DNA from 2 places in the Corynebacterium sp. S7 genome. Region 1 is predicted to be linked to the other one. Evidence: riboswitches for the same ligand, from Rfam matches in the RefSeq annotation. Region 1 holds a riboswitch; the other holds the start of a gene.
The links. Region 1 has a riboswitch for thiamine pyrophosphate ahead of ACXZ66_RS08965 (thiamine phosphate synthase). Riboswitches for the same ligand answer to the same signal wherever they lie in the genome.
Positions count from the first base shown of each region.

Region 2: linked by a shared signal. The riboswitch ahead of ACXZ66_RS05705 (ECF transporter S component) and the one ahead of ACXZ66_RS08965 (thiamine phosphate synthase) in region 1 are both predicted to bind thiamine pyrophosphate.

Region 1 covers NZ_CM136760.1:1,869,322-1,873,528, forward strand. Annotated here, with positions in the region: gene ACXZ66_RS08955 (YhgE/Pip domain-containing protein) at 1-718, shown strand, start outside; gene rplS (50S ribosomal protein L19) at 841-1,188, opposite strand; TPP riboswitch at 1,409-1,523, shown strand; gene ACXZ66_RS08965 (thiamine phosphate synthase) at 1,518-2,168, shown strand; gene thiO (glycine oxidase ThiO) at 2,161-3,309, shown strand; gene thiS (sulfur carrier protein ThiS) at 3,320-3,517, shown strand; gene ACXZ66_RS08980 (thiazole synthase) at 3,520-4,207, shown strand, end outside.
Region 2 covers NZ_CM136760.1:1,170,896-1,175,102, reverse strand. Annotated here, with positions in the region: gene ACXZ66_RS05710 (ABC transporter ATP-binding protein) at 1-1,285, opposite strand, end outside; gene ACXZ66_RS05705 (ECF transporter S component) at 1,282-1,860, opposite strand; TPP riboswitch at 1,856-1,968, opposite strand; gene ACXZ66_RS05700 (DUF2218 domain-containing protein) at 1,989-2,354, opposite strand; gene ACXZ66_RS05695 (2-dehydropantoate 2-reductase) at 2,366-3,253, opposite strand; gene ACXZ66_RS05690 (DUF808 domain-containing protein) at 3,344-4,207, shown strand, end outside.

The DNA.
Region 1 (4,207 bases):
GCAATTAGCCTCGGCTTTGGCCACGCCGATTGAGGTCAAGCGCGAGCCCGTCTTCCCTGTTGCCAGCTTCGGTGTTGCAATGACCCCGCTGTATACCACTTTGGCATTGTGGGTGGGCGCGTTGCTTTCCGGTGTCGTTCTGCGTGCGAATGTGTCGCGCAAGGATATTGACGAGGCTACTTCCGCAGACTCTGCTGATTCAGCACCGCAAGAATTCACCCGCACCGAGCAATATTTCGGGCGCTTCGGCATCTTCGCGCTCATCGGCCTGGCACAAAGCACCTTGGTGGTGCTCGGTCTGATTATTTTCGTCCAGATCGAACCCGTCCACCCATTCCTGCTTTTCTTGATTGCATGGCTTGCATCCCTGGTGTTCATGCTGATCGTCTACACCCTGGTGCTCTCCTTCGGCAACGCAGGCAAGGCCGTCGCGGTGGTGCTTCTGGTATTGCAAATTTCGGCAGCCGGTGGCTCCTACCCCCTCGAGCTTCTGCCCAACTGGTTCCAAAACATCAGCCCGTGGCTGCCAGCAACCCACTCGATCAACGCGATGCGTTCGGCCATCGCAGGCACCTTTGAGGGTGATTTCTGGATCAGCTTCGGCTGGCTCGCGCTCTTTATTGTGCCCACGCTGCTGCTCGGCGTAGTTTTGCGCCCGCTGCTGGACGGCTACAACCGTTCCATGACCGAGGCAATGGAGAAAACGAAGCTGATGTAGTGGCCCCGCGGGTAATCGATATCGAAGTCCTGAAAGACTGACTCCCCGGGGTGCAAACCAGCAAAAAGCCCCTCGGCTGCGCAATGCAGCCAAGGGGCCAAGAGCCTGAAGAAACGCTAGAACTAGCGACGTTCCTTAATACGTGCAGCCTTACCACGCAGATCGCGCATGTAGTACAGCTTCGCACGACGAACGCGACCATGGCGCTCTACCTCGATGGAATCAATGTTTGGGGAGTGTACTGGGAAAGTACGCTCAACGCCGATGCCGAAGGAGATCTTACGCACGGTAAAGGTCTCGCGGATTCCGGAGCCCTGGCGACGGATAACAACACCCTTGAACAACTGGGTACGGGTGTTGGTGCCCTCGATAACCTTTACGTTAACGTTCAGGGTGTCGCCTGGGCGGAAATCTGGGATGTCGGAGCGCAGCTGTGCTGCGTCGATCTTGTCAATGATGCCGTTGCTCATGTTAGGCAATCCTTTTCAATTCTGGACAGAGGACCCTAGCGGCTTTTCCCTTATCAGGGCGCTCGGCTGGTTCGTGTCAGCTACAAGTACACGTGCTGCCACAAAATGACAGTCAACGCTCACATCTTGCCACACCGCTCCCCGATCCCCCAAATTTCCAACCGGGCAAACTCCCTGCAAGAAACGATTGCGAAGAAGTTTTGGCCTAGCTAACCTAAGAGTCTAAACCCACGGGTGCCCGAAGGATCGGGCTGAGATCGCGCTTTTGTCTCCTGCGCGGGACCGTTTGAACCTGTCTGGTTAGCACCAGCGAAGGAAGGAAAGGCTTCTTGGCACACGTGTCCTCACTAGATCTACGCTGCTACGTCATCACCGGCCGCGGCGACGCCGACCACATCGTCCGCGTCGCCTCCGAGGCTGCCCGCGGCGGCGCCGGAGTGATCCAGGTGCGCTCCAAACCCATCGATGCGGGCGACCTGTTCGCGCTGGCAGAGCGCGTCGCGCAGGCTGTTGCCCAGGTCAATACGAGCACAAAGATACTTATCGACGACCGCGTGGACGTCGCCCTGGCCCTAATCAATCGCGGTGTGCCTATCCACGGTGTGCACCTCGGGCAGTCTGACCTGCCGGTCCAGGCAGCACGCGAACTCCTTGGCCCCGAGGCCATTATTGGTCTGACCACAGGAACCGAAGAACTCGTCCGCTCGGCAAACGAGGTAGCCGAGTGCATCGATTACATCGGAGCTGGACCGTTTCGCCCCACACCGACCAAAGACTCGGGTCGCCCACCCATCGGGCTCGGTGGCTATCCCCGCCTCGTCGAGCTATCCGAGCTGCCCATCGTCGCTATCGGCGATGTCCAACCAGCGGACGTTGCAAACCTGGCAATGACGGGCGTGGCAGGCAGCGCCATGGTGCGTGCTTTCATGGATTCGCCAGACCCTTATTCCCTGGCTCAGCAGGTGGTTGCGCATGCCTAAGCACGTTTTTGTCATCGGTGGAGGAATCATCGGCCTGGCTACGTGCTTCGAATTCCAAGAGGCAGGTTTCAAGGTCACCCTCATTGATCCAGACCCGGCTTCCGGTGCCACCCACCACGCCGGCGGCATGCTGGCGCCCACAGCCGAAGTGCAATACCAGCAGCATTCTCTTGTCCCACTCATGCAAGCCTCGGCTGAGCTCTACCCCAGCCTCATCGAGCGCGTTGGCCAGCACACCGACCTGCCCACCGGCTATCGCACCGACGGCACCCTGCTGGTCGGAGCCGACCGCGCAGATGCCACCCATCTCACCGATCTCACCGGCTACCTGAAACACGAGGGAATTAAGGTAGCAACTCCGACAACACGTGAGGCGCGCAAGATGGAACCGGCGCTCTCTCCGCGCATCGCGAAGGTTCTTGGTATCGACGGGGATCACCAGGTCGCGCCGCGTCTGTTCGCGGAGGCGCTCTACGATGCCATCTCCCGCCGCGGGGCACACTTCATCCGGGAAGAGGTCACCTCGATTGAGGGCCACTCCCCCACTACGGCGATTCACCTAGGAAACGGGCAGGTGGACTCGTCGCAAAGCTTCGTTGTGCTCAGCCCTGGCCTCGGTGCTGCGACGATTGACGGTTGGTTTGAGGGTGATTCCACGCCGTTGCAACTGCGCCCCGTCTACGGCGACGTGCTGAATCTACGCGTGCCAGCAGAGATGTTCCCGCTGATCACTCGTGTGATTCGTGGGTTTGTTGAGGATCGTCCGGTGTACCTGATTCCGCGCGAGAATGGGCTGCTCACCATTGGTGCGACCAGTCGCGAGGATTCCCCGCAGCCGAGTGCCGGGGCGGTATACAACCTGCTGCGCGACGCGATTCGCATTGTGCCTGGCATCGAGGAATGTGAGTTTGTCGAGGCGACCTGCGGCGCGCGTCCCGGCACCCCCGATGATCTGCCCTACCTGGGCAAAGCTGGCACGAACCTGATCGTGTCCACCGGTTATTTCCGCCACGGGATTCTACTTGCTGCCCTCGGCGCAAAAAGTGCGCTCGCGCTCGCTACCGATAGCGAAGTGCCCGCCGATCTCACAGCGTGCGATCCGTTTCGCCACGCACTCGTACCTAATTCAGTCCCTAATTAATAGGAGCACCATGATTACCTACACAGTCAATGACAAATCCGTCAGCACGCAGGCCCTTTCGGTCGAGGACCTCGTGTTGCAGCAGGTCGGCACCGAAACAGGCGTGGCCGTGGCTATCGGCGGGGCCGTCGTGCCACGCTCGGGGTGGTCGCGCACCATTGCCGACGGCGACACTGTCGATATTCTCACCGCTGTGCAAGGAGGCTAATGATGCTCACGATTGCCGACAAAACCTTTGAGTCTCACTTGGTCATGGGCACCGGTGGCGCTAGCTCCCAGTCGCTGCTCGAGGAAGCACTTGTTGCCAGCGGAACTCAGCTGACCACGGTCGCCATGCGTCGTCACCAAGCAACGGCCGGTGGCGGAGAATCCGTCTTCGAGTTGCTCACCCGCCTGGGTATCGCGCTGCTTCCGAATACGGCAGGGTGTCGCACTGCCCGCGACGCCGTTTTGACCGCGCAGCTTGCGCGCGAGGCCCTGGGCACGAAGTGGGTCAAGGTAGAGGTCATCGCCGACGAGCACACACTTTTGCCCGATACGGCCGAGCTTATCGACGCCTGCGAGATCCTCGTCAGCGAAGGCTTCACGGTGTTGGCGTATACCTCGGATGACCCGATCGTAGCCACCCGCCTAGAAGATGTCGGCGTGGCTGCCGTGATGCCACTCGGCTCCCCGATTGGCACAGGTTTGGGCATTCTCAATCCGCACAATATTGAGCTGATTTGCACGCGGGCCTCAGTTCCCGTGCTCCTGGATGCCGGTGTGGGCACCGCCTCCGATGCGTCACTGGCCATGGAATTAGGTTGCGACGGCGTTCTTCTTGCCTCCGCGATCAATCGTTGCCAGGATCCAGTGGCCATGGCCCATGCAATGCGCCATGGCGTCGAGGCGGGGCGAC
Region 2 (4,207 bases), 700 kb from region 1:
AGGCCACGAAGTTCTTGTCATGGGTAATGGACAAGACCGTGACCCCAGTGGTGGTTAACTCCCGGATCAGATGCACGAGCTCGACATAGGTCCGGGAATCCTGGCCGAATGTTGGCTCGTCGAGAACTACGAAAGCCGGGGCGTTCACCAGTGCGGTTGCCACCGACAGGCGTCGTTTTTCGCCGCCCGACAAGGTAAACGGGTTGGCTTCCAAAAGATGCCCGAGCCGCAGCCTGGCCACCAATTCGTCGATACGCTCGCTCGACGCACCCGAGATGGCCAGCTCATCGGCGACGGTGCGCGCGACAAACTGATGCTCTGGGTTTTGGAAGACGTAGCCGATGCGCTGGGAAAGGTCCTTTGAACGCCACTCATGTGGAGGTTTGTGTAACCCCTGTCGCACGCCCTCGGCTAGCTCAAGGCTGCCTCCCTGTGGCTTCGCTAGGCCAGCAAGAACGGTGGCAAGGGTGGTCTTCCCCGTCCCGTTCGCGCCGAGTAGCACGCTCGAATGGCCTTCGGGCAGCTCGAGTGTGCGCGGTGGTCCCCAATCGGTAAGCAACTCGTCGGCCTTGACCAGCCACGGAGCGCCGACTGCAGGTCGCGGCGGCGGAAGTTGTGGCGGTCCGGGTAGATCGGCGGGCTCAATCTGTCGCATGCCGGAGCTATCCAGGCGAAAGAGCGTATCGACGAGGCCCAGCCACGGCTCGGGGTTATGCTCCACGACGAGAAGCGTTGCCCCTGTGAGCGCGCAGACCTCGGTGACTGCAGCGATGATGGATTCTGCGCCCCCCGGGTCCAAGTTGGCGGTGGGCTCATCGAGCACGATGATGTCTGCGCCCATCGCCAGCACGCCGGCGAGCGCGAGGCGCTGCTTCTGCCCACCCGACAGGTGCGAAGTCGGGTGATTCAGTGGCACGTCCAACCCGACCATGGCCAGGGCTTTTTCCACGCGTGGCCAGATCTCCTCGCGAGGCAGTCCAAGATTCTCGCAGCCAAAGGCGACATCGTCGCCGACGCGACCGGAGATGACTTGGGAATCGGGATCTTGCAGCACCATACCTACGGAGCCATTGACAGTGAGGCTACCTGTGCGGGTGCCCTCTTCGTCGTCGACAAGCAAGCCTGCGATCACACCGAGCAACGTCGACTTTCCGGCACCGGAATCGCCGGTGAGGAGGACTTTTTCTCCGCGTTCAATCTCAAACGAGACGCCGCTGAAGGCGGGCTCGCGCCGAACCGTGTGATGGTAGGACAGGTCGGTCGCCGAAATGGCGGGTGAGGTCATCGAGTCCTGCCTGCAGCGAAACGATCAAGCGCGCCAGTCTGCGCCAGAGCCTTGACTAAATAGTGTCCGAGCAGGCCTGCAAGCAGCGCACCAGAGATGATTAGCGAGCCTAGGTAGATCATGTTGAACTCGATGGACTTTGCCAGGTTTGCGCTGGTAAACAGCTCGAGGACGAAGGCGCCAAGCGCCGCGCCCACACCGGAGAGCATAGCTACGGGCAGGGTGAACTTCTTATAAGCGAAAGCCAGGAAGACCAGCTCTGCGCCGAGGCCTTGGACAATGCCCGAGTAGAGTGTTTCCACTCCCCATTGGCTGCCCAAAATGGCCGAGACCGAGGCGGCAACGACCTCCACAAAGATGGCGGCACCTGGTTTGCGGATGATGAGGCCGCCCAGCACACCGCCGAGGAACCACACGCCGGCGAAGAGGCCACCGAAACCGGGTGTCAGGGCATCAAGCGCGGTAAAACCGGCGTATCCAATCGAGTTCCACAGCCAAAAAATGAGGCCACAGGCCACACCGAGAACTGCAGCGGTGACAATATCAATAACGCGCCATTGCATGCGAGAACGCATAAAATTGCTTCCTTCCTAGCGCCGGTACTAACCGGATCAGGTTCAACGGTTCGCCAGCTTTCCTGGCATCTCAGCCCCGACTTCTGCAGGGCACCCGTGGGTACGCGATTAAGTTAAGCAAACATAAATTACTTTTCCAAGTCCGCCGACGTGAAGTGCGCGGAACCATGACCACCGGAGCGGGCCCAGTTCACTTCAAGCTCATCCTTGGTGCCAAAACGGATCAGGTGCACTGCAACAACGCGTTCGAGGCGCTCAACAGCTCCTGCTTCACCATCGATCGAAAGCATGAGTACTCCGTCGCCCGCAATCATGTCGCAGGTGGTTGCGGGGAGATCCTGGCCCTCAGGCGACGGGAATGTAAGATGCCCACGGTTGGTGTCTGCATCCCAATTGGCGGAAATCTTCTTGCCAAAATGCGATGCCAATTGCTTTCCGTAGCGACCTGGCCGATCAGTCTTAACACGGGCCGTAGATGTGAAAGTAGCGCTCATAGGCGGACAGCTTACTCCAATTTCCTTAAAAGAAGTTTCAGGATCAGCTCATGCATGGGAGCTTGGACATTGCCGCGTTCCGCCTCACGCACAATCGCGCCGACTTGGGCATCGAGCTCGCCGACGATTCCGACTTCCAGATCACGCTGCATCGACGTGGTGGAATCGGCTGGCATGCGATCTGCGAAATCCATCGTACGATCCACAACATCGCTGCTCAGGGGCACTCCCCTCGCCCGACCCGCGGAGGCGACCTCCTGCATGAGAGCACTTAACGACGATCGCCAGAAACCGCGCAGCTGCCCCAGGGGCTCGTCGACAAGCGATCCTAGTGCCCCGCAACACGCGACGAACATTGCTTTCTCCCACACATCGACGAAGATGTCTGTGCGCACGATGCAGTCAATGCCTGCGGACTGCAACGCGTCTGCGAATTCATCAAGGACCTGCGACTTACTGCCATCCCAGGTGCCGGTGGTAAACGAGCACGGCCCACCGTGAAATTCGACCTGCGCCGGGCCCGTGTGATGGAAGTAGCCTCGGACAACGCCAGGCAGAGTGCGCCCTGTGCCCACGACCTGGGCGACTTCGTGGGCGGACTCAACAGAGTTCTGCGTGACCGCAACGAGTGCCTCTTGCGGGGCGCCCTCAAGCACCTCCGCGAGGTTTTGCCCGGTGGCCTTCATCGCCAGGATGATCACGTCAACATGCTCGACCTCGCTGATGTGGCCGACTGCTTCGACTTTGATTGGGTCCTCATTATTGAGCACGATGCCACGGCTTCGCAGTGCCTCAAGCGTCTTACCGCGCGCCACCGCGACAACCTCGTGGCCACTTTTCGCCAAACTGCCGGCGTACCAGGCCCCAACCGCACCAACACCAATACAGGCAATTTTCATGTTTTCTATCCTACGTCGCATTCTAAAGGCACCATCCACAGGTAAACTTTTTAGCGTTCCCGCTTTCGACCGCACGAAAGGTAGACAAACATGGCCGGTGGCTTGCTTGCGCTTCTCGACGATATTGCCCTCATCGCCAAAAAGGCCGCCGCAACGATGGATGACGTTGCCGCGCTAACCGCAAAGACCTCCGCAAAGGCCGCGGGTGTGGTGATCGACGACGCGGCCGTGACACCTCAATACGTTGCCGATGCTAGTCCAGCACGCGAACTTCCCATGATCTGGCGGATCACCAAGGGGTCCTTCTTCAACAAGCTGATCATTGTTTTGCCGATTGCTTTGCTACTCTCGGAGTTCGCGCCGTGGGCACTCACCCCAATCCTCATGCTCGGTGGCACCTATCTATGTTACGAAGGTGCCCACAAGATCTACGAACAGCTCACTCGCGACAGCCACGAGGCCGAGGAGAAGGCAGCCAATAAAACACCTGAGGACGAGGACAGTCTGGTCCGTTCCGCCATCACCACAGACCTGATCTTGTCTGCAGAGATCATGGTGATTTCCCTCAATGAGATCGCGGATCAGACTTTCTGGATGCGCGCCCTGGTCCTCGCGCTGGTCGGTATTGGCATCACGGTCCTTGTCTACGGTGCCGTAGCACTACTCGTGAAAATGGACGACATCGGTCTTAGTTTGATCAAGAGCGGACGTGCCCCGAAGCTCGGAACTGCCCTGGTCAAGGGCATGCCGGTCGTGCTGAGCATTATCGGAGTGATCGGTACCATCGCCATGCTCTGGGTCGGCGGGCACATTATGATTGTTGGCTTCGAAGAATTCGGCTGGACCTGGCTATACGACACCATCCACGGTTGGGAAACTGCAGTAAGCAACAGTTTCTTGGCATGGCTGATTAATACCGCGGGTTCCTTAGTTGTAGGCCTGATCTGGGGCTTT